Regions from separate parts of the Bacillus sp. SD127 genome, predicted to be linked through region 1. Evidence: a T-box and tRNA genes for the amino acid it is inferred to sense, from the RefSeq annotation. Region 1 holds a T-box; the other regions hold tRNA genes.
What was found. The T-box of region 1 lies ahead of thrS (threonine--tRNA ligase). A T-box ahead of a tRNA ligase gene usually reads a tRNA of that ligase, here a tRNA-Thr.
Positions count from the first base shown of each region.

Region 2: it encodes a tRNA-Thr, which carries the amino acid that the T-box ahead of thrS (threonine--tRNA ligase) is inferred to sense. The anticodon was not compared.
Region 3: it encodes a tRNA-Thr, which carries the amino acid that the T-box ahead of thrS (threonine--tRNA ligase) is inferred to sense. The anticodon was not compared.

Region 1 is NZ_CP191226.1:390,908-400,652, reverse strand. Features, by position in the region: gene speE (spermidine synthase) at 1-120, opposite strand, end outside; gene ACQVGS_RS02095 (transglycosylase domain-containing protein) at 321-2,396, shown strand; gene ACQVGS_RS02090 (hypothetical protein) at 2,429-2,725, opposite strand; gene ACQVGS_RS02085 (YwhD family protein) at 3,006-3,524, opposite strand; gene ACQVGS_RS02080 (site-2 protease family protein) at 3,537-4,196, opposite strand; gene thmT (2-hydroxymuconate tautomerase) at 4,305-4,493, shown strand; gene ACQVGS_RS02070 (MarR family transcriptional regulator) at 4,536-4,955, opposite strand; gene thrS (threonine--tRNA ligase) at 5,074-6,990, opposite strand; T-box leader at 7,043-7,267, opposite strand; T-box leader at 7,301-7,527, opposite strand; T-box leader at 7,559-7,783, opposite strand; gene ACQVGS_RS02060 (MFS transporter) at 7,836-9,233, opposite strand; gene ACQVGS_RS02055 (Rrf2 family transcriptional regulator) at 9,230-9,703, opposite strand.
Region 2 is NZ_CP191226.1:4,100,203-4,109,947, reverse strand. Features, by position in the region: gene salA (iron-sulfur carrier protein/transcriptional regulator SalA) at 1-680, shown strand, start outside; gene gerD (spore germination lipoprotein GerD) at 717-1,274, opposite strand; gene kbaA (KinB-signaling pathway activation protein) at 1,384-1,980, shown strand; gene pdaB (polysaccharide deacetylase family sporulation protein PdaB) at 1,982-2,746, opposite strand; rRNA gene ACQVGS_RS21220 (16S ribosomal RNA) at 3,097-4,646, shown strand; rRNA gene ACQVGS_RS21215 (23S ribosomal RNA) at 4,816-7,743, shown strand; rRNA gene rrf (5S ribosomal RNA) at 7,797-7,912, shown strand; tRNA gene ACQVGS_RS21205 (tRNA-Asn) at 7,958-8,032, shown strand; tRNA gene ACQVGS_RS21200 (tRNA-Thr) at 8,035-8,107, shown strand; tRNA gene ACQVGS_RS21195 (tRNA-Gly) at 8,173-8,247, shown strand; tRNA gene ACQVGS_RS21190 (tRNA-Arg) at 8,286-8,362, shown strand; tRNA gene ACQVGS_RS21185 (tRNA-Pro) at 8,386-8,462, shown strand; tRNA gene ACQVGS_RS21180 (tRNA-Ala) at 8,470-8,545, shown strand; rRNA gene ACQVGS_RS21175 (16S ribosomal RNA) at 8,721-9,745, shown strand, end outside.
Region 3 is NZ_CP191226.1:4,164,647-4,174,391, forward strand. Features, by position in the region: gene mcsB (protein-arginine kinase McsB) at 1-910, opposite strand, end outside; gene mcsA (protein-arginine kinase activator protein McsA) at 910-1,467, opposite strand; gene ctsR (transcriptional regulator CtsR) at 1,481-1,945, opposite strand; rRNA gene rrf (5S ribosomal RNA) at 2,190-2,305, opposite strand; rRNA gene ACQVGS_RS21610 (23S ribosomal RNA) at 2,359-5,286, opposite strand; rRNA gene ACQVGS_RS21615 (16S ribosomal RNA) at 5,456-7,005, opposite strand; tRNA gene ACQVGS_RS21620 (tRNA-Ala) at 7,179-7,254, opposite strand; tRNA gene ACQVGS_RS21625 (tRNA-Pro) at 7,262-7,338, opposite strand; tRNA gene ACQVGS_RS21630 (tRNA-Arg) at 7,362-7,438, opposite strand; tRNA gene ACQVGS_RS21635 (tRNA-Leu) at 7,448-7,533, opposite strand; tRNA gene ACQVGS_RS21640 (tRNA-Gly) at 7,548-7,622, opposite strand; tRNA gene ACQVGS_RS21645 (tRNA-Leu) at 7,665-7,747, opposite strand; tRNA gene ACQVGS_RS21650 (tRNA-Lys) at 7,755-7,830, opposite strand; tRNA gene ACQVGS_RS21655 (tRNA-Thr) at 7,868-7,943, opposite strand; tRNA gene ACQVGS_RS21660 (tRNA-Val) at 7,947-8,022, opposite strand; rRNA gene rrf (5S ribosomal RNA) at 8,045-8,160, opposite strand; rRNA gene ACQVGS_RS21670 (23S ribosomal RNA) at 8,214-9,745, opposite strand, start outside.

The sequences.
Region 1 (9,745 bases):
TTCTGTTTCCACCATTTCTAAATGCTGAAACTCAGTTTGTTCTGTATGTAATGTTTTATTAACCTTCAATGTAATGCCAAAGTTTTTCGTCTGCTTCTCTGTGTACCAAAGTTCGCTCAATTGTCATCTCCCTTTCAAGGCTGTATTCATTTATTGTAAGCGTCTTTTCAGCTTTTATTCCCGGTTGAAATCGCATTTTCACCTAAGGAAAAAGTATAGAGGATGGCGGGGAAAAAGTAAAGATGCGTCCTGTCACGCGATGTTTAAAAACAATCTTTTTTTCTCATAATAGTAGAAACATAAAAAAAGGGGGAACCATTGTGGATGCAATGACAAATAAACGGCTGAGACTGACGCTCAAAACCGTTCGCGCCTTTATCTTTCTTGGGGCTTTCGCGTGCTTAGCGGCAGCTGCTGTGTTTATGACTGTCATTTTGATAGCCAAATACCAGGGCGCTCCCTCGGTTCAAGTGCCGCAATCCACGATTTTGTTTGCGAGCGACGGCTCTAAACTCGGGGAGACGAACTATGGCGAAAAACGCTATTGGGTCCCCTTAAAAGACATGAATCCGACGATTGTAAAAGCGACGGTGGCGATTGAAGACCAGAACTTCTATGATCACCATGGCTTTGATTATAAACGCATGGCCGGTGCGGCGCTGGCCGACTTAAAAGCGCTGGCCAAGGTTCAGGGCGCAAGCACCATTACCCAGCAATATGCGAGAAACCTGTATCTTGAACACGACAAAACGTGGAAACGCAAATGGAATGAGGCATTCTATACCATTCGTCTGGAACAAAACTATTCTAAGGACGAGATATTAGAAGGCTATTTAAATACGATATACTACGGCCACGGCGCCTATGGCATCGAAGCCGCGTCCCGCCTCTATTTCGGCAAGCATGCCAAAAACCTGACAGATGCGGAGGCGGCGCTTTTGGCCGGTATTCCGAAAGGCCCTTCCGGCTATTCGCCTTATGTCAATGAAACAAAGGCCAAGGATCGCCAAAAAACAATTGTGCGGATGATGGAAAAGCAGCAGATGATCAGCCGCAAAAAAGCGGACGAGCTGATCAAGGAGCCTCTTTCCTATCAACCGTTGAATAAACACGCCATCAGCAGAAAAGCGCCTTATTTCTATGATAATGCGATGAGAGACCTGGAAAAAAAACTCGGCATGACACGGGAGCAAATTGAAACGAGCGGGTTAAATGTGTATACAACCGTGAATAAACGGCTTCAGCGCATTGCCGAGGAAACCATTACCGAAACGGTTAACGCCGGTTCTGACATTCAAGTCGGATTTTCAGCCATTGATCCACGCACAGGAAACGTTCTCGCTCTTGTCGGCGGCAGAGATTATCAAAAAAGCCCGTTTGACCGGACGACACAGGCGAAACGCCAGCCAGCTTCGACAATCAAACCGTTACTGTATTATAAAGCGATTCAGAGCGGGTTTACGCCAGTGACACTGATGAAAAGCGAAGAAACCGAGTTTCAAATCGATGCAAAGGGAGAAACCTATTCTCCAAGCAACTATAACGGTTACTACGCAAACAAACCGATTACGCTTCTTCAGGCCCTGGCGCTGTCTGACAACATTTATGCTGTGAAAACCCATCTCTTTCTCGGAATGAACAAGCTCGTTCAGGCGGCAAAGGAATTTGGCATCACCGCGCAGCTCCAAGCGCTGCCATCCTTGGCCCTCGGCACGGAACCGGTGCGCCCGATTGAGATGGTCAACGCCTATGCCATGCTGGCAAATGGCGGAAAGAAAATCGAACCGACCTTTATCACAAGGGTGACTGATGCGGCCGGACATGTACTGTACGAAAGCCCGAATCAGCATAAACAAGTGCTGGATGAAAAAGCTGCCTTTGTAACCGCTAATATGATGACAGGCATGTTTGATACAGATTTAAACGGCTATACATCCGTGACAGGACGGACAATCGCGGATCGCCTGACTAGAACCTATGCGGGAAAATCAGGCACAACAAGCGCAGACAGCTGGATGATCGGCTTCAACCCGAAGCTGGCTGCGGGTGTATGGACGGGCTATGACAAAAACAGCACCATTGACTCAGTCGCAGAAAAAAACTACGCCAAAACCATTTGGGCGGAGTTTATGGAGGATGCGCTCAAAGGAGAACCAGAAACAGCCTTTAAACCGCCAAAAGGCGTGACCGGCGTCTACATCGATCCGGCAACAGGCTACTCCTCCGGCCCCGGCTGCGCAGCCAAGCATTACACGTATTTTGTGAAAGGCACAGAGCCAGCGAATGTGTGCTACGGCTCAGAGCCTGTCAAACAAACAAAAGACCAGCATCCAGTCAAGGAAAAGCCCGCTTCCCCGAAAAAGTGGTGGGACAAATGGCTGGGACGGAATCATTAAAAAATAACCCGGCTGCTTGAATGCCGGGTTATTTAATATGGTTCTTCCATTATCCATGGGAGCAGCGTCACGCAGTCAAGCTGGAGAACGGGTTTCGGGAATCCTTCGGGGATAAAGCGGTCATCTCTCGGCACTTCAAATGATATATACCAGTTACGGTCCGGATCCCATTCTTTTTTCCATTCTATAATACGTCCGACAATAAAATAGCTGGCCACATAAAGATGACGGTCACCCTCCGGCCCAAATTCATTAATTTCCGTACAAAGAGACGGCTGAAGACCAAAATCCTCAAACATTTGCGCCTTCTCACGCGGCAGTGTTATCATTGCTTCCCGGTCATTTTCACAGAGAAGACACCCGCACATATCTTAAATATCTTTCGCATACTGCCTTCTCGTTTCCTCCACGTCCGCTTCAATGACCCAATCACCAATCCTCATGGTTTGAAACATGATATCTCTCTCCTATCTGCCAAAAAAAAAAATGAAAAACCCCGAGTCTTGGTTCGGCTCGGGATTTTCCATGTCCTATTTCTGTATCACCAGTTTACTCAATGTTCACAGAAAATAATTCAAATTTTCTAAAAGTTCACAGAAAGTTCACAAATTAATTTTCTTCTGGAAGCAGTCCTTTTTTCAATTCGTCAGAAGAGCGTTCCCACAGGCCTAGGTCATGGTTTTTCAGAAATTCGCCAAGTACTTGCTTCGAGCTGTCATCCATTTGATCAATGATAATGTTCCGTTTCATCGATTTATCCATCAGATTCACATGCTCCGGGAGCGATTTGTAGCCTCTTCTGATGCTTCTGTCGACCGTCAGTTCACAGGCTGTTACCCCTGCGTAATAAGGGCCCTCTTCTCTTCTGTCAATCGTCACCCACACAAGCCAGTATGGTTTGCCGTTTGGAACTTCTTCTTTATTAGGCAGAAATTTAATGCCTTTTTCAACGACGCTGCGGGCATGCATCGCGCCGATATCAACGAACGCTTCTTTTTCCCCTACATCAACGAATACAGGTGAAATATTATCCAGGCTGAGTGCCCCTACGCCGAAGCCTCCGTGTCCGTCTGTCGGATCACTTTTGATAATATTAAACCCGATTGATTTTTTCTTTTTTTCTTCCATGAGTTCTACCTCCTACAAAAGCGGTTGAAATATCGCTGAAAACAAATGTAAAATCGAATCTCTTCCGGCATTGAGCATTGGCCAAAGCACGTAGGATCCGAGCGGTGTCACAAACAGTACCAAAAAGACGATAAAGCCGTAGCTTTCCGCTTGCGTCATCTTGGCACGCGCCCCCGGCGGGACGAGATCTTCAATAATACGATAGCCGTCGAGCGGCGGCAGCGGCAGCAGATTAAATAAAAACAGAATGAGGTTCAGCTGTATCCAGATTGAAAAGAACTGGTCCAGTCCTGTACTGAATGCCGCAAGCAGTTCCATTCCGTAAGCATGCATCAACACTAACAAAGAGAAACCGATAAACGCAAGAATCAGGTTACTGATCGGCCCGGCAATGGATACGAGTACGCCGGCCAGACGAGGTTTCTTAAAGAAACGGCGATTGACGGGAACAGGGCGAGCCCATCCAAAGCCGGCCACCAGGATCAAAATGGTCCCGAACGGATCAAGGTGTTTGATAGGATTCAGCGTCAGTCTTCCTTCTTTTTTCGCCGTATTGTCACCAAATTTATATGCGACATAGGCGTGAGCGAGTTCATGCATTGTAAACGAAACAATTAAGGTAATGACCAGATATGGCATTAGAGACAACGGGTAATATAAAAAACGGTCCAAGTGAGATGATCCCTCTTTCTAAAAATGCAAGAATTTACTTTATTCAGTATACTATAAGAAGCCTCTTTTCCTAAAGAGAGGAAACGATATAAAGGAGGATTCACACCTATGCCATACGTAACCGTCAAAATGCTTGAAGGCCGTACAGACGAGCAAAAACGCAATCTAGTTGAGAAAGTAACAGAGGCCGTGAAAGAAACGACCGGTGCCTCTGAAGAAAAAATTGTTGTCTTTATAGAAGAAATGAGAAAAGACCATTACGCGGTCGCAGGCAAACGCCTAAGCGATATGGAATAATCTGATATAAAGCCGGCGCTTCGCAAGCCGGCTTTTTCATCTCTATTTCGTCATTTTTTCAATAATAGCTAAAAACGCTGCCTTCTCTTCGGCAGTCAAACGTTCAAACATGCCGTCAATCAGCTGCTGGCGATTTTGAATCATCTGAAGAGCCGCTGCCTGCCCCGATTCAGAAAGCGTAATCCAAACGGTCCGGCGGTCATTGTTATTTCTGGATCTCTTAATAAACCCTTCCTGCTCTAAGTGATTCAGAGCGGTTGTGGTGGCAGACGGAGACAGCGTGACCTCTTTTAGAATGTCCTTTATGGTGCAGCTCCCGTGTCGATATATAATCCGCAGAATAAATCCTCTTACATTATTCACATGTTTCGGAACGGTGGCTTCATCTAATAGTTTCGTGCTTTTCAAATATTTTGTTAGTGCGTGATCCAGCAAATTTGCTTCCAGTTTGTCATGATCCATGTAGATTTCCCCATTTCGAGATGCATTCATAACATACGAACGATATGATTACTTATTATTTTACTGATACCAGATAGGGAAAGTCAAAAAAGCAAACAGCGAATTCGCAACTTTTCTCCTACATGCTTCGATTTTTCGCCTGTTCGACAATATTCTCTTTAAATACCTGAAAAGGAACTTGTTCACTCTTCTGATGTCCGAATTGACGGACGTTTACCGCCTTTTCACTCACTTCCTGATCCCCAAGCACCAGCATGTACGGGATTTTCTGCATCTGTGATTCTCTGATTTTGTAGCCAAGCTTTTCATTGCGTTCATCAATATTGACTCTTATCCCGAGCCGCTTTAGCTCAGACTGCACCTTTTCGCAGTAGTCCATATGAACGTGAGAAACCGGTATAATTTGGACCTGCACCGGCGCAAGCCAGACTGGAAAAGCTCCGCCAAAATGCTCGATCAGAATGCCGAAGAAACGGTCAATTGAGCCGAATACCGCTCTGTGAATGACGACGGGACGAACCTTTTCATTGTGCTCATTAATATATGTTAAATCAAATTTTTCCGGCATTTGAAAATCAAGCTGGATTGTGGCGCATTGGTGGCTCCGCTTCAGAGCGTCTTTAATATGAAAATCGATTTTCGCTCCGTAAAACGCTCCATCCCCTGCGTTTACTTCATAAGGAAGACCCAGATCCTCAAGGACGTGTTTCAAGGCGTTTTCAGACATTTCCCACACGCTGTCTTCACCTGATGAATCCTCCGGGCGAGTGGAAAGCTCAACCGTATACTCGAAACCGAATGTGCGGTATACCTCGTCAATCAGCCGAATGGCTTCTTTAATTTCACTCTCGATTTGATCCTCCCGAACAAAGATATGCGCGTCATCCTGGCAGAACGTCCGGACGCGGAGCATTCCGTTTAGAGCACCGCTGTATTCATGGCGGTGCACCTGGCCGAACTCCGCCATACGAATCGGCAGATCCCGATAGGAGTACAGGCTGTTTTTAAAGATGAGCATATGGCCGGGGCAGTTCATCGGCTTCATTGCAAATGCAGTCTGATCTACTTCCGAAAAATACATATTGTCGCGATAATGGTCCCAGTGCCCCGACTGCTCCCATAACCGCTGATTCATCATAAACGGCGTACGCACCTCGGCGTAGCCGGCATTTGTTTGCAGTTCACGCGAAAAGCGTTCCAGCTCATTGCGGACAATCTGCCCTTTTGGCAAATAAAACGGCATTCCCGGAGCTTCTTCCGAGAACATAAACAGCTCTAATTGTTTTCCCAGCTTGCGGTGATCCCGTTTCGCTGCTTCTTCCAGCATATGCAGATGCGCCTCGAGATCTTTTTTCTTTTGAAACGCAACACCGTACACCCGCTGAAGGACTTCATTTTGGCTGTCTCCTCGCCAATAAGCACCCGACACCCGTGTTAATTTGAACGCCTTGATCATTCCTGTTGAAGGAAGATGCGGCCCGCGGCACAGGTCAACAAATTCTCCCTGCTGATACAGCGTCATTTTCTCCCCGCCCGGAATGTCTTTCAAAATTTCCAGCTTAAACGGCTCGCCTTTCTCTGCAAAAAGCGCTTCAGCCTCCTCGTAAGAAACCTCTATTCGCTTGATATCCATATTTTCGTTTATAATATGCTTCATCTCTTTTTCGATGGTCTCTACATCTCCGGAAGTCAGACTCCGATCAAGCTTCATATCATAATAAAATCCGTCTTCAATGACAGGCCCTATTCCCAAAGATACTTCGCCGTACAGCCGTTTCACTGCCTGAGCCAGCACATGCGCTGATGTATGGCGAAGCACCTGCAAGCCTTCTGGAGAATCCAGTGTGATAATTGAAAGCTCAGCATCTTCCTCCAGCTTGAAGCTGACATCAACGAGCCGGCCATTAACCTGTCCCGCTGCTGCTTTCTTTTCCAAACTGGAGCTGATGGACGCAGCCGCCTCTTTGACTGTAGTGCCTTTCGGATATTCCTTTACCTGTCCGTCCGGAAGCTGAATACTAACATGTTTACTCATTTCAAACACTCCTTATTAATTGTTGTATATAAAAAAACACACCCGTCCCTCTGTAAGGGACGAGTGTGTGATTAACCCGTGGTTCCACCCAAGTTCCCAACGAACTTTCATGTTCATCGGCTCGGTGCTGTAACGCAGCATAAACGGCATTGGATACTGACTGTTCCCCAACGCTGCTCCAAGGCGGTAAATGATATTCCTAAGCTGGGAAGCTCGCACCTTTCCTTCCCTCTCTGAAAACCGTAAATATCATTCATGTCCTTTTCATCGCATTTCTATATGTATATAAAAAAACACACCCGTCCCTCTTATAAGGGACGAGTGTGTGTGATTAACCCGTGGTTCCACCCAAGTTCCCAACGAACTTTCATGTTCATCGGCTCGGTGCTGTAACGCAGCATAAACGGCATTGGATACTGACTGTTCCCCAACGCTGCTCCAAGGCGGTAAATGATATTCCTAAGCTGGGAAGCTCGCACCTTTTCTTCCCTCTCTGAAAACCGTAAACATCATTCATGTCCTTTTCATCGCATATATTGACTCATATAAAAAAACACATCCATCCCTCACAAGGGACGAATGTGTTAAAATTCGTGGTTCCACCCAAATTCCCAACAAACATACATGTTCGTCGGCTCGGTGCTGTAACGCAGCATGACGGTATCAGATACTTAATTTCCCCGATACGGCTCAAAGGCGGTAAGCTGCTTTCTCTGCGTTAGGAAGGTTTCAGCTGATCCTTCCCTCTCTGGAAACCGTAAAAAGCATCTCGTGTCCTTATCAGTGCCTGTTTGAATAATTTCATATATCTTACTATATATTCCTTGAAAAGACAATGGACGATTTTAAGATGATGCGGAAGCGGACGTTTCTTTATGAAAAGTCAGAAACCGCCACACAAGGAATGCGGCCAGACTGTATGCCGCGCCCATCATCAAAAACGTAAACCCAGCTCCGGTGTACCAAGTGGCGGACAGATGAATGACCACTCCGGAAACCGCTACGCCAACCAATGCCCCGATTTGCCGGTTGGCATTTAAAGCTGTTCCTGCGATATTGGCATGCTCCTGTCCCGCTGTCTTCATAATCACAGCCGTCATGGCAGGAACCGTAATGCCGACACCAAGATTCATGACAGATGTCAGAACCGCAAGCTGCCAGTAAGGCAAATCCGGAGAAACCATGACAAATAACAGCAATGCCATGATGCAGCTGACAGCCATTGAAACAAACATAAGAAGCCCCGCTTCAAAACGGTTCGCCAGCCGGGCAAACAGCAGATTTCCGACCACAAAGACAGCCATCATCGGCAATAGTTCGACTCCCGCTAAAAAGGAACTTGCGCCTCTTGCTTCCTGCAAAAATAGACTTAGCATAAACATACCGCCGAAAAGAGCAAAATTCAGCAAAAACCCAACGAACTGCGCTGCCGAGAAACGTCCATTTTTATATAATGACGCAGGAAGAATAGATGTTGCCGAAAAAATTTCTCTCAGAAGAAAAAGCACAAACGCCAAAACCGCCGCCGCGAAAGCACCGAGAATGGTGAGCGAACTCCAGCCTATTGAAGCGCCCTGTATCAGCGCAAATGAAAGAAATCCGAGAGCCGCCATTCCAAGCAGATGCCCTGTGATATTCACCCGGCTGCCTTTTCCCGGGAAACTGCTGAGCGTTCGATAGGCGCAAATAAGCGCCGCAACCCCTAATGGCACATTGATCAGAAAAATACTCTGCCACCCTGCCGCATTCACCAGAACACCGCCGATAAAAGGCCCCAGTCCGGAGGCGGCGGAGACGAGAGCGGCCCACAAGCCAAACATTTTGGCCCGAACCCGTTCATCGGGGTAAGAGGCAGCCAAAAGGCTGAGTGAACTCGGCATAAACAAAGCCGCGCCAAGTCCCTGCAACAGCCGACCTGCGATCAGCATTTGGCCATTTGCTGCTACAGCGCATAGACATGAGGCAAGAACAAAAACGCCCAAACCCAGCATATAAATGGTCTTTGAGCCGTAACGGTCAGCCAGCGCACCGCCGGCCAGCAGAAGCGAAGCAAATGTAAGCATGTACCCGTCTACAACCCACGTCACACCTGAAATTGAAAGGGAAAGAACGTTTTTCATATCAGCAATTGCAACATTCACCACGGTTACATCAAGCGTAGCCATGAGAAAACCGAGAGCGAGCACGATTAACACTGAGATGCCTGTTGATCCTGATTGATGTAAAGGCCCGCTGTTTTTCATTGCCATTGCCCTTTCAGCTGATGATGTACCCAATCATCAATTTTTTCGAGGTCATAAAGCTCCCCGATTCTGTTCATGACACCCTGCAAGGTTTCTTCCTTCATGAGCGAAGCCCATTTATCCTCAATATCCCCCATTACCGTCTCCAGCACACAGGGATTTCCGCTCTCAAATACAGATGGCAAAAGGCCTTTTCCTTGATACATGGAACCTCTTCCTTCAACAGCTTGATAGACATCATAGAGGGTAATATCCGTCAATGGCTTCGTAATCGTAAAGCCTCCCTTCGTACCTGGTATGGACTCTGCCAAACCAGCCTGCACCAAAGTTCTCATCAGCTTTTTCAGATATGACGGAGACATGTGCAAGCGCTGGCTGATCGCCTCTGATGTTAAAGAAGCCTGCACGGGCAGCCGTGACAGTAACAGCAGCACAGAAACTCCCTGCTCCATTCCCGATTTCATTTTCATTATGTTCCCTCCTGGTTCATTATGGATAACTATTATCTACAA
Region 2 (9,745 bases), 560 kb from region 1:
TTGCTATTTCTCTGGCTCGGCTTGGGAAAAAGGTCGGTTTAATTGACGCGGATATCTACGGCTTTAGTGTGCCGGATATGATGGGCATTACAGTGCGTCCAACAATTGAAGGAGACAAACTGCTTCCTGTTGAACGCTTCGGTGTAAAGGTCATGTCGATGGGTTTCTTCGTTGAAGAAAATGCTCCTGTCGTCTGGAGAGGGCCAATGCTGGGCAAGATGCTCAACAACTTTTTCCACGAAGTAGAATGGGGAGAAGTAGACTATATCGTTCTCGATCTTCCGCCTGGAACAGGGGACGTCGCACTTGATGTACATACGATGCTTCCGAGCAGTAAAGAAATTATCGTATCAACGCCGCACCCGACTGCAGCCTTTGTTGCGGCCAGAGCAGGGTCTATGGCTATTAAAACAGATCATGAGGTCGTTGGCGTCATAGAGAACATGGCTTATTATGAAAGTGCAAAGACCGGGGAAAGAGAATATGTCTTTGGCAAAGGCGGCGGAGATAAACTTGCTGAGGAGCTTAAAGTGCCTTTGCTCGGCAGAATACCGTTAAAACAGCCTGATTGGGATAAAGACCAATTTGCTCCGTCTGTTTATGACGAAAGCCATTCAATCGGTGAAATATATCATGACATTGCAAAAAAAGTCGTTGAAAAAATGGAAGTGCAAATATAAAAAGGCGAACCGGGATTTTTTGATCCCGGCTTCCCTTTACTCACCTTCTTTAGCGGTTTCTGCTGCTGCTTTTTTCAGCTCATCTTCGAACTGTTTTTTGTAAAGCGGACTAGAAAGTGTCTCGGTAATTACTTGTTCTAAATAACTGCGGAATTCTTGGCTTTTTGCCAGTTCGCTGTATTTTTTATTCATTCCCGGGTCCTGCATAACACTCATCAGCATTTTCTGGTAATCCGGATCCTTCATCAGCTTTTTAATTACTTTTTCATGCTCTGTTTGAAGGGTTTTAGCAAAGCTTTCCGCAAATTCAGTGTCTTCAAAGATGTTTTTCCAAAAATCCGCACCTTTTTTAGAGGTGAGTGTTTTTTCTATTGTTCCTTTAATGGCATCCTGATCAATCACCAGTGCTTCATTCATCGCATCATCGTTTAATAATTCCTTAATTGCTTTCTTTCCATCATCTGTTTTTAATATATCAACAACCATTTTTTTGGTCTGATCATAATCCATATCCGCTGCTTGGTCTTTTGGAGCGCAAGCTGTTACAGATAATATCAAAAAACAGCCCATCAATAGCGTTTTGGCTTTTGACATGCTTAAGCTCCTTTCACATACTTATCTTACTTTTAATATGATTCATCCGGTTGGAATTATACATAACAAAATATCGCGATCTGCGATTTTTGAGGGGTTGAATAAAGAAATGAAAAGCCGTGGCTTAGTTCGTTTTTTCTTTTCTATTTTAGCTGTCGGAGCGGTTGTCACAAGTGTTGTGGGTTTTGCTTTAAAATGGGGGGGATATAAGGAGCTGTTTCTGAATTTTGAAGCGGGCCAGATTTTCTCTGTTTTATTTTGGTTTATCGGTGTCGGCATGATTTTTAGTGTCATCAGTCAAATGGGTTTTTTCGTGTTTTTAACAGTTCACCGGTTTGCACTCGAAATATTAAGATCTTCATCATTATGGAATTTATTGCAGCTGTTTTTCATCCTGTTTGTCGCTTTTGATTTAATGTACGTGCGGTTTTTATTTTTCGGAGATAGAGGAGAGTCAATGGCTGGCTATGCTTGGCTGCCGTTATTTTTATTGATCTTCGGTTTGCTTACCGCTTATATAAAACAAAAGCAGTCCTCAAAGAAAACGTTTGTGTCATCTTTATTTTTAATGGTTGTGATCACTGCATTGGAATGGTTTCCTGCGCTCAGAGTAAATGATGAGGACTGGCTTTACTTAATGCTCTTTCCGTTAATGGCGTGTAATGCTTTTCAATTGCTGATGCTGCCGAAGTTTGCAGCGAAATAATTTATTTTACTTCGGCGGATTTAGCATCTGTGTTTGCAATGAGATCTCCCACATTGACATTTTTTAAACCTTTTTCTCTCATATGATGGATAATCTCAGGCAGGGCCTCTTCTGTTTGTTTAGCTGAGTCTGAGGCGTGTAAAAGAATAATGTCTCCTCCTGAAACTTGACGGTTTACATTATCGACGATTTTTTCAACGCCTGGATTCGTCCAGTCATGGGAGTTCACACTATAGTGAACGACTGTATAGTTATACTGCTTTGCGATTGATAGGACATTTTTATTGAACTGACCGGTAGGAGGTCTTAGGAGCCGTATGTCTTTGATTCCTAATTTTTCAAAGGCAGTCCGCGCACGGTTAATGTCCTTTTTTATTTCACTATCCTCTAGATTGGCATAGTTTTTATAAGCATAACCCATACTTCCTATTTGATGGCCGTCCTTTACAATGCGAGCCACCGTGTCCGGGTGGCGCTCGGCCCAAGAAGCGGAAAGAAAAAACGTCGCGTTTTTGATGCCGTTGGTTTTCAGGGTATTAAGAATAGGCTCGGCTTTCTCATCGCCCCAGCTGATATCAAAGGTAAGAGCAATGTCTTTTGAATCTGTTTCTCCTTTATAAATGGCTTTCGGTCCGCTGTCAGTCGAAAACACAGGGAGCGGGACAGCTCTTTGGATATAAAAAAAGCTGGCTGCAGCAAATGCGGCGATAAGTATAATGATAAATTGTTTAACGCGTTTTATGTGCCACACATAGAAGTGATTCACTGATGATGCCTCCTTATCTTGTCCATCTTTCTTGTGTTACATCTTATGTGCCTGGCCAAACGAATATAACTGATAAAAAGTCTCTTTAAAACAGATTAAATTAGTTATTGACCATTTGATAATATCCGTGTTATATTATTATTCGTCGCTGATGAACAGCTGACAACAAATAAAAGCTTCATTAACCTTTTAAAAAGGTGTTGACTTAAAAGAAGCTGGATGTTATAGTAATAAAGCTGCTTCGTTAAGCGGCATAAATGATCTTTGAAAACTAAACAAGACAAAACGTACCTGTTAATTCAAGTTTTAATATAAATCGCACAGCGATGTGCGTAGTCAGTCAAACTACTTTATCGGAGAGTTTGATCCTGGCTCAGGACGAACGCTGGCGGCGTGCCTAATACATGCAAGTCGAGCGGACAGATGGGAGCTTGCTCCCTGATGTTAGCGGCGGACGGGTGAGTAACACGTGGGTAACCTGCCTGTAAGACTGGGATAACTCCGGGAAACCGGGGCTAATACCGGATGCTTGTTTGAACCGCATGGTTCAAACATAAAAGGTGGCTTCGGCTACCACTTACAGATGGACCCGCGGCGCATTAGCTAGTTGGTGAGGTAATGGCTCACCAAGGCAACGATGCGTAGCCGACCTGAGAGGGTGATCGGCCACACTGGGACTGAGACACGGCCCAGACTCCTACGGGAGGCAGCAGTAGGGAATCTTCCGCAATGGACGAAAGTCTGACGGAGCAACGCCGCGTGAGTGATGAAGGTTTTCGGATCGTAAAGCTCTGTTGTTAGGGAAGAACAAGTACCGTTCGAATAGGACGGTACCTTGACGGTACCTAACCAGAAAGCCACGGCTAACTACGTGCCAGCAGCCGCGGTAATACGTAGGTGGCAAGCGTTGTCCGGAATTATTGGGCGTAAAGGGCTCGCAGGCGGTTCCTTAAGTCTGATGTGAAAGCCCCCGGCTCAACCGGGGAGGGTCATTGGAAACTGGGGAACTTGAGTGCAGAAGAGGAGAGTGGAATTCCACGTGTAGCGGTGAAATGCGTAGAGATGTGGAGGAACACCAGTGGCGAAGGCGACTCTCTGGTCTGTAACTGACGCTGAGGAGCGAAAGCGTGGGGAGCGAACAGGATTAGATACCCTGGTAGTCCACGCCGTAAACGATGAGTGCTAAGTGTTAGGGGGTTTCCGCCCCTTAGTGCTGCAGCTAACGCATTAAGCACTCCGCCTGGGGAGTACGGTCGCAAGACTGAAACTCAAAGGAATTGACGGGGGCCCGCACAAGCGGTGGAGCATGTGGTTTAATTCGAAGCAACGCGAAGAACCTTACCAGGTCTTGACATCCTCTGACAATCCTAGAGATAGGACGTCCCCTTCGGGGGCAGAGTGACAGGTGGTGCATGGTTGTCGTCAGCTCGTGTCGTGAGATGTTGGGTTAAGTCCCGCAACGAGCGCAACCCTTGATCTTAGTTGCCAGCATTCAGTTGGGCACTCTAAGGTGACTGCCGGTGACAAACCGGAGGAAGGTGGGGATGACGTCAAATCATCATGCCCCTTATGACCTGGGCTACACACGTGCTACAATGGACAGAACAAAGGGCAGCGAAACCGCGAGGTTAAGCCAATCCCACAAATCTGTTCTCAGTTCGGATCGCAGTCTGCAACTCGACTGCGTGAAGCTGGAATCGCTAGTAATCGCGGATCAGCATGCCGCGGTGAATACGTTCCCGGGCCTTGTACACACCGCCCGTCACACCACGAGAGTTTGTAACACCCGAAGTCGGTGAGGTAACCTTTATGGAGCCAGCCGCCGAAGGTGGGACAGATGATTGGGGTGAAGTCGTAACAAGGTAGCCGTATCGGAAGGTGCGGCTGGATCACCTCCTTTCTAAGGATATTTACGGAATATAAGACCTTGGGTCTTATAAACAGAACGTTCCCTGTCTTGTTTAGTTTTGAAGGATCATTCCTTCGAAACGTGTTCTTTGAAAACTAGATAACAGTAGACATCACATTCAATTAGTAACACAAGATATCACATAGTGATTCTTTTTAACGGTTAAGTTAGAAAGGGCGCACGGTGGATGCCTTGGCACTAGGAGCCGATGAAGGACGGGACGAACACCGATATGCTTCGGGGAGCTGTAAGCAAGCTTTGATCCGGAGATTTCCGAATGGGGAAACCCACCACTCGTAATGGAGTGGTATCCATATCTGAATTCATAGGATATGAGAAGGCAGACCCGGGGAACTGAAACATCTAAGTACCCGGAGGAAGAGAAAGCAAATGCGATTCCCTGAGTAGCGGCGAGCGAAACGGGATTAGCCCAAACCAAGAGGCTTGCCTCTTGGGGTTGTAGGACACTCTATACGGAGTTACAAAGGAACGAGGTAGATGAAGAGGTCTGGAAAGGCCCGCCATAGGAGGTAACAGCCCTGTAGTCAAAACTTCGTTCTCTCCAGAGTGGATCCTGAGTACGGCGGAACACGTGAAATTCCGTCGGAATCCGGGAGGACCATCTCCCAAGGCTAAATACTCCCTAGTGACCGATAGTGAACCAGTACCGTGAGGGAAAGGTGAAAAGCACCCCGGAAGGGGAGTGAAAGAGATCCTGAAACCGTGTGCCTACAAGTAGTCAGAGCCCGTTAATGGGTGATGGCGTGCCTTTTGTAGAATGAACCGGCGAGTTACGATCCCGTGCAAGGTTAAGCAGAAGATGCGGAGCCGCAGCGAAAGCGAGTCTGAATAGGGCGCATGAGTACGTGGTCGTAGACCCGAAACCAGGTGATCTACCCATGTCCAGGGTGAAGTTCAGGTAACACTGAATGGAGGCCCGAACCCACGCACGTTGAAAAGTGCGGGGATGAGGTGTGGGTAGGGGTGAAATGCCAATCGAACCTGGAGATAGCTGGTTCTCTCCGAAATAGCTTTAGGGCTAGCCTCAAGGTAAGAGTCTTGGAGGTAGAGCACTGATTGGACTAGGGGCCCCTACCGGGTTACCGAATTCAGTCAAACTCCGAATGCCAATGACTTATCCTTGGGAGTCAGACTGCGAGTGATAAGATCCGTAGTCGAAAGGGAAACAGCCCAGACCGCCAGCTAAGGTCCCAAAGTATACGTTAAGTGGAAAAGGATGTGGAGTTGCTTAGACAACCAGGATGTTGGCTTAGAAGCAGCCACCATTTAAAGAGTGCGTAATAGCTCACTGGTCGAGTGACTCTGCGCCGAAAATGTACCGGGGCTAAACGTATCACCGAAGCTGCGGACTGTTCTTCGAACAGTGGTAGGAGAGCGTTCTAAGGGCTGTGAAGCCAGACCGGAAGGACTGGTGGAGCGCTTAGAAGTGAGAATGCCGGTATGAGTAGCGAAAGAGGGGTGAGAATCCCCTCCACCGAATGCCTAAGGTTTCCTGAGGAAGGCTCGTCCGCTCAGGGTTAGTCGGGACCTAAGCCGAGGCCGAAAGGCGTAGGCGATGGACAACAGGTTGATATTCCTGTACCACCTCCTCACCATTTGAGCAATGGGGGGACGCAGGAGGATAGGGTAAGCGCGGTATTGGATATCCGCGTCCAAGCAGTTAGGCTGGGAAATAGGCAAATCCGTTTCCCATAAGGCTGAGCTGTGATGGCGAGCGAAATTTAGTAGCGAAGTTCCTGATTCCACACTGCCAAGAAAAGCCTCTAGCGAGGTGAGAGGTGCCCGTACCGCAAACCGACACAGGTAGGCGAGGAGAGAATCCTAAGGTGATCGAGAGAACTCTCGTTAAGGAACTCGGCAAAATGACCCCGTAACTTCGGGAGAAGGGGTGCTCTGTTAGGGTGCAAGCCCGAGAGAGCCGCAGTGAATAGGCCCAGGCGACTGTTTAGCAAAAACACAGGTCTCTGCGAAGCCGTAAGGCGAAGTATAGGGGCTGACGCCTGCCCGGTGCTGGAAGGTTAAGAGGAGCGCTTAGCGTAAGCGAAGGTGCGAATTGAAGCCCCAGTAAACGGCGGCCGTAACTATAACGGTCCTAAGGTAGCGAAATTCCTTGTCGGGTAAGTTCCGACCCGCACGAAAGGCGCAACGATCTGGGCACTGTCTCAACGAGAGACTCGGTGAAATTATAGTACCTGTGAAGATGCAGGTTACCCGCGACAGGACGGAAAGACCCCGTGGAGCTTTACTGCAGCCTGATATTGAATGTTGGTACAGCTTGTACAGGATAGGTAGGAGCCTTGGAAACCGGAGCGCCAGCTTCGGTGGAGGCATCGGTGGGATACTACCCTGGCTGTATTGACCTTCTAACCCGCCGCCCTTATCGGGCGGGGAGACAGTGTCAGGTGGGCAGTTTGACTGGGGCGGTCGCCTCCTAAAAGGTAACGGAGGCGCCCAAAGGTTCCCTCAGAATGGTTGGAAATCATTCGCAGAGTGTAAAGGCACAAGGGAGCTTGACTGCGAGACCTACAAGTCGAGCAGGGACGAAAGTCGGGCTTAGTGATCCGGTGGTTCCGCATGGAAGGGCCATCGCTCAACGGATAAAAGCTACCCCGGGGATAACAGGCTTATCTCCCCCAAGAGTCCACATCGACGGGGAGGTTTGGCACCTCGATGTCGGCTCATCGCATCCTGGGGCTGTAGTCGGTCCCAAGGGTTGGGCTGTTCGCCCATTAAAGCGGTACGCGAGCTGGGTTCAGAACGTCGTGAGACAGTTCGGTCCCTATCCGTCGCGGGCGCAGGAAATTTGAGAGGAGCTGTCCTTAGTACGAGAGGACCGGGATGGACGCACCGCTGGTGTACCAGTTGTTCTGCCAAGGGCATCGCTGGGTAGCTATGTGCGGACGGGATAAGTGCTGAAAGCATCTAAGCATGAAGCCCCCCTCAAGATGAGATTTCCCATTCCGCAAGGAAGTAAGATCCCTGAAAGATGATCAGGTTGATAGGTCTGAGGTGGAAGTGTGGCGACACATGGAGCTGACAGATACTAATCGATCGAGGACTTAACCTAATTTCTAATGATGTCACACCTGTTATCTAGTTTTGAGAGAACACTCTCAATTGTTTGGTGGCGATAGCGAAGAGGTCACACCCGTTCCCATGCCGAACACGGAAGTTAAGCTCTTCAGCGCCGATGGTAGTCGGGGGTTTCCCCCTGTGAGAGTAGGACGCCGCCAAGCAGTTTTATCTATTTCTACCATGTTTGTTTATGAAGCTTATATCATTCCGCAGTAGCTCAGTGGTAGAGCTATCGGCTGTTAACCGATCGGTCGTAGGTTCGAATCCTACCTGCGGAGCCATTGCTTCCATAGCTCAGCAGGTAGAGCACTTCCATGGTAAGGAAGAGGTCAGCGGTTCGAGCCCGCTTGGAAGCTTTATTTAAATGCATTACTCTTACCAAGGTTTCTCAAAAAGGAGAAAGCTTTTTTTATTGCGATATGCGGAAGTAGTTCAGTGGTAGAACACCACCTTGCCAAGGTGGGGGTCGCGGGTTCGAATCCCGTCTTCCGCTCCATTTTTTCATCCCAACGGGATGTTGATACAAGTGAAAATGCGCCCGTAGCTCAATTGGATAGAGCGTTTGACTACGGATCAAAAGGTTAGGGGTTCGACTCCTCTCGGGCGCGCCATATATTTTATCAATATGGGAAATCGGGAAGTAGCTCAGCTTGGTAGAGCACATGGTTTGGGACCATGGGGTCGCAGGTTCGAATCCTGTCTTCCCGACCATTTTTACGGGGCCTTAGCTCAGCTGGGAGAGCGCCTGCTTTGCACGCAGGAGGTCAGCGGTTCGATCCCGCTAGGCTCCACCAAAAAAAGATTTAAAAAATGTTGTTGACTTTGAAAAAGCGACATTGTATACTAATAAAGTTGCTTTAACAAAGCGGTAACAAAATGATCTTTGAAAACTAAACAAGACAAAACGTACCTGTTAATTCAAGTTTTAATATAAATCGCACAGCAATGTGCGTAGTCAGTCAAACTACTTTATCGGAGAGTTTGATCCTGGCTCAGGACGAACGCTGGCGGCGTGCCTAATACATGCAAGTCGAGCGGACAGATGGGAGCTTGCTCCCTGATGTTAGCGGCGGACGGGTGAGTAACACGTGGGTAACCTGCCTGTAAGACTGGGATAACTCCGGGAAACCGGGGCTAATACCGGATGCTTGTTTGAACCGCATGGTTCAAACATAAAAGGTGGCTTCGGCTACCACTTACAGATGGACCCGCGGCGCATTAGCTAGTTGGTGAGGTAATGGCTCACCAAGGCAACGATGCGTAGCCGACCTGAGAGGGTGATCGGCCACACTGGGACTGAGACACGGCCCAGACTCCTACGGGAGGCAGCAGTAGGGAATCTTCCGCAATGGACGAAAGTCTGACGGAGCAACGCCGCGTGAGTGATGAAGGTTTTCGGATCGTAAAGCTCTGTTGTTAGGGAAGAACAAGTACCGTTCGAATAGGGCGGTACCTTGACGGTACTTAACCAGAAAGCCACGGCTAACTACGTGCCAGCAGCCGCGGTAATACGTAGGTGGCAAGCGTTGTCCGGAATTATTGGGCGTAAAGGGCTCGCAGGCGGTTCCTTAAGTCTGATGTGAAAGCCCCCGGCTCAACCGGGGAGGGTCATTGGAAACTGGGGAACTTGAGTGCAGAAGAGGAGAGTGGAATTCCACGTGTAGCGGTGAAATGCGTAGAGATGTGGAGGAACACCAGTGGCGAAGGCGACTCTCTGGTCTGTAACTGACGCTGAGGAGCGAAAGCGTGGGGAGCGAACAGGATTAGATACCCTGGTAGTCCACGCCGTAAACGATGAGTGCTAAGTGTTAGGGGGTTTCCGCCCCTTAGTGCTGCAGCTAACGCATTAAGCACTCCGCCTGGGGAGTACGGTCGCAAGACTGAAACTCAAAGGAATTGACGGGGGCCCGCACAAGCGGTGGAGCATGTGGTTTAATTCGAAGCAACGCGAAGAACCTTACCAGGTCTTGACATCCTCTGACAATCCTAGAGAT
Region 3 (9,745 bases), 490 kb from region 1:
TAATGCCTAGGTCTATACCCAACCGAACATCTGAAAGACACTTTGCAGTTTCTTTCGATTCTATCATTCGGCAATTGGACAAGACTCCATAGGATCGATACACACGATCCTCAAGCTCAATCTTAGAGGTTTGGTAAAGCGCTTCTCGGGCAGATCGTTCCTGTTCAATCAGTTGGGCAGCTACGCTGTTAAGGTCATCGACAATATCCTGCTCCGACTTTCCAAGCGTGATTTGATTTGAAATTTGAAAGATATTTCCTACTGCTTCGCTGCCTTCCCCATAAATTCCTCTAACAACTAAGCCTAATTGATTAATAGCCGGTATAATTCGATTTATTTGCCTAGTTAAAACCAGTGCCGGAAGATGCATCATGACTGAAGCCCTTAAGCCCGTACCTACATTTGTAGGACAGCTGGTTAAGTAACCCCTTTGCTCACTAAATGCATAATCAACCTTTTCCTCAATCCAGTCATCAACTTGGTTTGCGGCTTTCATTGCTTGCGGAAGCTGAAATCCTGGGAAAAGACACTGAATTCTTATGTGGTCCTCCTCATTCAACATGACGCTTACTTCCTCATTTTCAGAAAGCAAACAGCCGCCAAAAGGAGACTCTGTCAAATTAGGGCTGATGAGATGCTTTTCAACAAGCACCCGTTTTTCTAAAGGCTGTGCGTCGTTCATTCTGATCAAAAGGAATTTGCCGACACCGGGAATTTCTTGTTCTGAAAACTGTTCTTCAAACTGTTGTAAGATGGATGAGGCTTCTTCATTGGAATATCGCGTAGGGAACCGAATATTTTCAAAGTTCCTAGCTAAACGTATGCGGCTGCTGAGTACAATGTCACTTTCAGGGCCTTTCTGCTTCATCCAACTGCTTAATGCGTCCTGAATAAAATGCTTTAGCGACATTACCCCTGTTCCTCCTCACTATCTGTACTTTTGAGTGACTGTTCTAATGAACGAATTTGATCTCTCACATGGGCTGCATTTTCAAATTCTTCTTGTTGTATTAAAGCTTCTAATTCTTTTTTCAGCATTTCGATCTGTCGTCTGACATGCAGGTTGCCGCCTATACGTTTCGGTATTTTCCCGCCATGCACAGTGTTTCCGCTGTGAACTTTGCGTAAGATCGGTGTAATGTTGCTATGAAATGTTTTATAACATTCGGCACAGCCAAATCGGCCGGTTTTTCTAAATTGCTGAAATGTCATTCCGCACTTCGGACAAGCAGATATTTGCTCGGAATGGCTGAACATTTGAGTTCCAGCATTCTGAAATGAAGAATCCATGTTCAGTAAACCTGATAGTAAATTATGAATAGAGAAACCATGACTTGCACTTATACCATATGAATCGCTATGTTCTTTTGCACATTGTTCGCAGATGTGAACCTCTTTTTTCTCTCCGTTAACAACCTTTGTAAAGTGAAAAGTGGCTGGTCTCTCATTGCACTCTTGACAAATCAATCTTTTCACCCGCTTATTTTAATTTTAAAGCGGTCAGCATAGCTTTCATCATTCTCGCTCTTAATTCATCACGTTCAGGCAAATCAATGTACAGTACTGAGCGATCCATCACGCTGACCATCATTTTTGCTTCTCTTTCAGAGATCACCTTGTCTTCTAATAGCCTTAAAATAATGTCATCAGAGGCTGCTTGAGACAAATGGGTATTAATTTGAGAAATAATATTATTGATTAGGACAACTTCATTATTCATTTTAATTTTAATGATTCTGATGTAACCGCCGCCCCCGCGTTTGCTCTCAACAATATATCCTCTCTCGCTTGTAAATCTGGTGTTGATGACATAATTTATTTGGGAAGGAACACATTGAAATTTATCTGCAATTTCACTACGTTTAATTTCTAGAATTTCCTTGCCATTTTGATCTAACACTTGTTTCAAGTACTGTTCAATGATGTCAGAAATATTATGTCCCACTCAACCCCCTCCTTTATTGACTTTGACTATATTTGACTTTAATCTTACTATAAGGTGTTTTTCGAGAATTTTCAACTTTCTCGCTCTATCTTAAGTATTTCCATTTTCTAAATCCATAAAACCTGATTATTCACTTAAAATTTCTCTGTGAAGTTATTATATTATATAACTAAATGAAATTTTATGATACCAATAAGCAGAATGCAAAAAAGGGCAGCTCATATGAGCTGCCCTTTTGTTAATTGCTTGGCGGCGTCCTACTCTCACAGGGGGAAACCCCCGACTACCATCGGCGCTGAAGAGCTTAACTTCCGTGTTCGGCATGGGAACGGGTGTGACCTCTTCGCTATCGCCACCAAACAATTGAGAGTGTTCTCTCAAAACTAGATAACAGGTGTGACATCATTAGAAATTAGGTTAAGTCCTCGATCGATTAGTATCTGTCAGCTCCATGTGTCGCCACACTTCCACCTCAGACCTATCAACCTGATCATCTTTCAGGGATCTTACTTCCTTGCGGAATGGGAAATCTCATCTTGAGGGGGGCTTCATGCTTAGATGCTTTCAGCACTTATCCCGTCCGCACATAGCTACCCAGCGATGCCCTTGGCAGAACAACTGGTACACCAGCGGTGCGTCCATCCCGGTCCTCTCGTACTAAGGACAGCTCCTCTCAAATTTCCTGCGCCCGCGACGGATAGGGACCGAACTGTCTCACGACGTTCTGAACCCAGCTCGCGTACCGCTTTAATGGGCGAACAGCCCAACCCTTGGGACCGACTACAGCCCCAGGATGCGATGAGCCGACATCGAGGTGCCAAACCTCCCCGTCGATGTGGACTCTTGGGGGAGATAAGCCTGTTATCCCCGGGGTAGCTTTTATCCGTTGAGCGATGGCCCTTCCATGCGGAACCACCGGATCACTAAGCCCGACTTTCGTCCCTGCTCGACTTGTAGGTCTCGCAGTCAAGCTCCCTTGTGCCTTTACACTCTGCGAATGATTTCCAACCATTCTGAGGGAACCTTTGGGCGCCTCCGTTACCTTTTAGGAGGCGACCGCCCCAGTCAAACTGCCCACCTGACACTGTCTCCCCGCCCGATAAGGGCGGCGGGTTAGAAGGTCAATACAGCCAGGGTAGTATCCCACCGATGCCTCCACCGAAGCTGGCGCTCCGGTTTCCAAGGCTCCTACCTATCCTGTACAAGCTGTACCAACATTCAATATCAGGCTGCAGTAAAGCTCCACGGGGTCTTTCCGTCCTGTCGCGGGTAACCTGCATCTTCACAGGTACTATAATTTCACCGAGTCTCTCGTTGAGACAGTGCCCAGATCGTTGCGCCTTTCGTGCGGGTCGGAACTTACCCGACAAGGAATTTCGCTACCTTAGGACCGTTATAGTTACGGCCGCCGTTTACTGGGGCTTCAATTCGCACCTTCGCTTACGCTAAGCGCTCCTCTTAACCTTCCAGCACCGGGCAGGCGTCAGCCCCTATACTTCGCCTTACGGCTTCGCAGAGACCTGTGTTTTTGCTAAACAGTCGCCTGGGCCTATTCACTGCGGCTCTCTCGGGCTTGCACCCTAACAGAGCACCCCTTCTCCCGAAGTTACGGGGTCATTTTGCCGAGTTCCTTAACGAGAGTTCTCTCGATCACCTTAGGATTCTCTCCTCGCCTACCTGTGTCGGTTTGCGGTACGGGCACCTCTCACCTCGCTAGAGGCTTTTCTTGGCAGTGTGGAATCAGGAACTTCGCTACTATATTTCGCTCGCCATCACAGCTCAGCCTTATGGGAAACGGATTTGCCTATTTCCCAGCCTAACTGCTTGGACGCGGATATCCAATACCGCGCTTACCCTATCCTCCTGCGTCCCCCCATTGCTCAAATGGTGAGGAGGTGGTACAGGAATATCAACCTGTTGTCCATCGCCTACGCCTTTCGGCCTCGGCTTAGGTCCCGACTAACCCTGAGCGGACGAGCCTTCCTCAGGAAACCTTAGGCATTCGGTGGAGGGGATTCTCACCCCTCTTTCGCTACTCATACCGGCATTCTCACTTCTAAGCGCTCCACCAGTCCTTCCGGTCTGGCTTCACAGCCCTTAGAACGCTCTCCTACCACTGTTCGAAGAACAGTCCGCAGCTTCGGTGATACGTTTAGCCCCGGTACATTTTCGGCGCAGAGTCACTCGACCAGTGAGCTATTACGCACTCTTTAAATGGTGGCTGCTTCTAAGCCAACATCCTGGTTGTCTAAGCAACTCCACATCCTTTTCCACTTAACGTATACTTTGGGACCTTAGCTGGCGGTCTGGGCTGTTTCCCTTTCGACTACGGATCTTATCACTCGCAGTCTGACTCCCAAGGATAAGTCATTGGCATTCGGAGTTTGACTGAATTCGGTAACCCGGTAGGGGCCCCTAGTCCAATCAGTGCTCTACCTCCAAGACTCTTACCTTGAGGCTAGCCCTAAAGCTATTTCGGAGAGAACCAGCTATCTCCAGGTTCGATTGGCATTTCACCCCTACCCACACCTCATCCCCGCACTTTTCAACGTGCGTGGGTTCGGGCCTCCATTCAGTGTTACCTGAACTTCACCCTGGACATGGGTAGATCACCTGGTTTCGGGTCTACGACCACGTACTCATGCGCCCTATTCAGACTCGCTTTCGCTGCGGCTCCGCATCTTCTGCTTAACCTTGCACGGGATCGTAACTCGCCGGTTCATTCTACAAAAGGCACGCCATCACCCGTTAACGGGCTCTGACTACTTGTAGGCACACGGTTTCAGGATCTCTTTCACTCCCCTTCCGGGGTGCTTTTCACCTTTCCCTCACGGTACTGGTTCACTATCGGTCACTAGGGAGTATTTAGCCTTGGGAGATGGTCCTCCCGGATTCCGACGGAATTTCACGTGTTCCGCCGTACTCAGGATCCACTCTGGAGAGAACGAAGTTTTGACTACAGGGCTGTTACCTTCTATGGCGGGCCTTTCCAGACCTCTTCATCTACCTCGTTCCTTTGTAACTCCGTATAGAGTGTCCTACAACCCCAAGAGGCAAGCCTCTTGGTTTGGGCTAATCCCGTTTCGCTCGCCGCTACTCAGGGAATCGCATTTGCTTTCTCTTCCTCCGGGTACTTAGATGTTTCAGTTCCCCGGGTCTGCCTTCTCATATCCTATGAATTCAGATATGGATACCACTCCATTACGAGTGGTGGGTTTCCCCATTCGGAAATCTCCGGATCAAAGCTTGCTTACAGCTCCCCGAAGCATATCGGTGTTCGTCCCGTCCTTCATCGGCTCCTAGTGCCAAGGCATCCACCGTGCGCCCTTTCTAACTTAACCGTTAAAAAGAATCACTATGTGATATCTTGTGTTACTAATTGAATGTGATGTCTACTGTTATCTAGTTTTCAAAGAACACGTTTCGAAGGAATGATCCTTCAAAACTAAACAAGACAGGGAACGTTCTGTTTATAAGACCCAAGGTCTTATATTCCGTAAATATCCTTAGAAAGGAGGTGATCCAGCCGCACCTTCCGATACGGCTACCTTGTTACGACTTCACCCCAATCATCTGTCCCACCTTCGGCGGCTGGCTCCATAAAGGTTACCTCACCGACTTCGGGTGTTACAAACTCTCGTGGTGTGACGGGCGGTGTGTACAAGGCCCGGGAACGTATTCACCGCGGCATGCTGATCCGCGATTACTAGCGATTCCAGCTTCACGCAGTCGAGTTGCAGACTGCGATCCGAACTGAGAACAGATTTGTGGGATTGGCTTAACCTCGCGGTTTCGCTGCCCTTTGTTCTGTCCATTGTAGCACGTGTGTAGCCCAGGTCATAAGGGGCATGATGATTTGACGTCATCCCCACCTTCCTCCGGTTTGTCACCGGCAGTCACCTTAGAGTGCCCAACTGAATGCTGGCAACTAAGATCAAGGGTTGCGCTCGTTGCGGGACTTAACCCAACATCTCACGACACGAGCTGACGACAACCATGCACCACCTGTCACTCTGCCCCCGAAGGGGACGTCCTATCTCTAGGATTGTCAGAGGATGTCAAGACCTGGTAAGGTTCTTCGCGTTGCTTCGAATTAAACCACATGCTCCACCGCTTGTGCGGGCCCCCGTCAATTCCTTTGAGTTTCAGTCTTGCGACCGTACTCCCCAGGCGGAGTGCTTAATGCGTTAGCTGCAGCACTAAGGGGCGGAAACCCCCTAACACTTAGCACTCATCGTTTACGGCGTGGACTACCAGGGTATCTAATCCTGTTCGCTCCCCACGCTTTCGCTCCTCAGCGTCAGTTACAGACCAGAGAGTCGCCTTCGCCACTGGTGTTCCTCCACATCTCTACGCATTTCACCGCTACACGTGGAATTCCACTCTCCTCTTCTGCACTCAAGTTCCCCAGTTTCCAATGACCCTCCCCGGTTGAGCCGGGGGCTTTCACATCAGACTTAAGGAACCGCCTGCGAGCCCTTTACGCCCAATAATTCCGGACAACGCTTGCCACCTACGTATTACCGCGGCTGCTGGCACGTAGTTAGCCGTGGCTTTCTGGTTAGGTACCGTCAAGGTACCGCCCTATTCGAACGGTACTTGTTCTTCCCTAACAACAGAGCTTTACGATCCGAAAACCTTCATCACTCACGCGGCGTTGCTCCGTCAGACTTTCGTCCATTGCGGAAGATTCCCTACTGCTGCCTCCCGTAGGAGTCTGGGCCGTGTCTCAGTCCCAGTGTGGCCGATCACCCTCTCAGGTCGGCTACGCATCGTTGCCTTGGTGAGCCGTTACCTCACCAACTAGCTAATGCGCCGCGGGTCCATCTGTAAGTGGTAGCCGAAGCCACCTTTTATGTTTGAACCATGCGGTTCAAACAAGCATCCGGTATTAGCCCCGGTTTCCCGGAGTTATCCCAGTCTTACAGGCAGGTTACCCACGTGTTACTCACCCGTCCGCCGCTAACATCAGGGAGCAAGCTCCCATCTGTCCGCTCGACTTGCATGTATTAGGCACGCCGCCAGCGTTCGTCCTGAGCCAGGATCAAACTCTCCGATAAAGTAGTTTGACTGACTACGCACATCGCTGTGCGATTTTATTAAAACTTGAATTAACAGGTACGTTTTGTCTTGTTTAGTTTTCAAAGATCATTTTGTTATCGCTTTGTTAAAGCAACTTTATTAGTATACAACGTCGCTTTCTCAAAGTCAACAACTTTTTTAAATCTTTTTTTGGTGGAGCCTAGCGGGATCGAACCGCTGACCTCCTGCGTGCAAAGCAGGCGCTCTCCCAGCTGAGCTAAGGCCCCGTAAAAATGGTCGGGAAGACAGGATTCGAACCTGCGACCCCATGGTCCCAAACCATGTGCTCTACCAAGCTGAGCTACTTCCCGATTTCCCATATTGATAAAATATATGGCGCGCCCGAGAGGAGTCGAACCCCTAACCTTTTGATCCGTAGTCAAACGCTCTATCCAATTGAGCTACGGGCGCAAATTATAATGCCGAGGGCCGGACTTGAACCGGCACGGTAGTCACCTACCGCAGGATTTTAAGTCCTGTGTGTCTGCCAATTCCACCACCCCGGCGTGGATGGTATAGTTGGAGCGGAAGACGGGATTCGAACCCGCGACCCCCACCTTGGCAAGGTGGTGTTCTACCACTGAACTACTTCCGCAGACAGGATGTCCAGTTTTTATTTAACTGTCATCCTATATAATGCGGGTGAAGGGACTTGAACCCCCACGTCATAAAGACACTAGATCCTAAGTCTAGCGCGTCTGCCAATTCCGCCACACCCGCTTAAAAATGGTGAGCCATGAAGGACTCGAACCTTCGACCCTCTGATTAAAAGTCAGATGCTCTACCAACTGAGCTAATGGCTCTTCTTACAAGAGACTTGAATATTATATCATATAAAAGTGGTGCCGGCAAGAGGACTTGAACCCCCAACCTACTGATTACAAGTCAGTTGCTCTACCAATTGAGCTACACCGGCAAATGGTGGAGGATGACGGGCTCGAACCGCCGACCCTCTGCTTGTAAGGCAGATGCTCTCCCAGCTGAGCTAATCCTCCATAATTGCACTAACGTGCAATTGCTTGGCGGCGTCCTACTCTCACAGGGGGAAACCCCCGACTACCATCGGCGCTGAAGAGCTTAACTTCCGTGTTCGGCATGGGAACGGGTGTGACCTCTTCGCTATCGCCACCAAACAATTGAGAGTGTTCTCTCAAAACTAGATAACAGGTGTGACATCATTAGAAATTAGGTTAAGTCCTCGATCGATTAGTATCTGTCAGCTCCATGTGTCGCCACACTTCCACCTCAGACCTATCAACCTGATCATCTTTCAGGGATCTTACTTCCTTGCGGAATGGGAAATCTCATCTTGAGGGGGGCTTCATGCTTAGATGCTTTCAGCACTTATCCCGTCCGCACATAGCTACCCAGCGATGCCCTTGGCAGAACAACTGGTACACCAGCGGTGCGTCCATCCCGGTCCTCTCGTACTAAGGACAGCTCCTCTCAAATTTCCTGCGCCCGCGACGGATAGGGACCGAACTGTCTCACGACGTTCTGAACCCAGCTCGCGTACCGCTTTAATGGGCGAACAGCCCAACCCTTGGGACCGACTACAGCCCCAGGATGCGATGAGCCGACATCGAGGTGCCAAACCTCCCCGTCGATGTGGACTCTTGGGGGAGATAAGCCTGTTATCCCCGGGGTAGCTTTTATCCGTTGAGCGATGGCCCTTCCATGCGGAACCACCGGATCACTAAGCCCGACTTTCGTCCCTGCTCGACTTGTAGGTCTCGCAGTCAAGCTCCCTTGTGCCTTTACACTCTGCGAATGATTTCCAACCATTCTGAGGGAACCTTTGGGCGCCTCCGTTACCTTTTAGGAGGCGACCGCCCCAGTCAAACTGCCCACCTGACACTGTCTCCCCGCCCGATAAGGGCGGCGGGTTAGAAGGTCAATACAGCCAGGGTAGTATCCCACCGATGCCTCCACCGAAGCTGGCGCTCCGGTTTCCAAGGCTCCTACCTATCCTGTACAAGCTGTACCAACATTCAATATCAGGCTGCAGTAAAGCTCCACGGGGTCTTTCCGTCCTGTCGCGGGTAACCTGCATCTTCACAGGTACTATAATTTCACCGAGTCTCTCGTTGAGACAGTGCCCAGATCGTTGCGCCTTTCGTGCGGGTCGGAACTTACCCGACAAGGAATTTCGCTACCTTAGGACCGTTATAGTTACGGCCGCCGTTTACTGGGGCTTCAATTCGCACCTTCGCTTACGCTAAGCGCTCCTCTTAACCTTCCAGCACCGGGCAGGCGTCAGCCCCTATACTTCGCCTTACGGCTTCGCAGAGACCTGTGTTTTTGCTAAACAGTCGCCTGGGCCTATTCACTGCGGCTCTCTCGGGCTTGCACCCTAACAGAGCACCCCTTCTCCCGAAGTTACGGGGTCATTTTGCCGAGTTCCTTAACGAGAGTTCTCTCGATCACCTTAGGATTCTCTCCTCGCCTACCTGTGTCGGTTTGCGGTACGGGCACCTCTCACCTCGCTAGAGGCTTTTCTTGGCAGTGTGGAATCAGGAACTTCGCTACTATATTTCGCTCGCCATCACAGCTCAGCCTTATGGGAAACGGATTTGCCTATTTCCCAGCCTAACTGCTTGGACGCGGATATCCAATACCGCGCTTACCCTATCCTCCTGCGTCCCCCCATTGCTCAAATGGTGAGGAGGTGGTACAGGAATATCAACCTGTTGTCCATCGCCTACGCCTTTCGGCCTC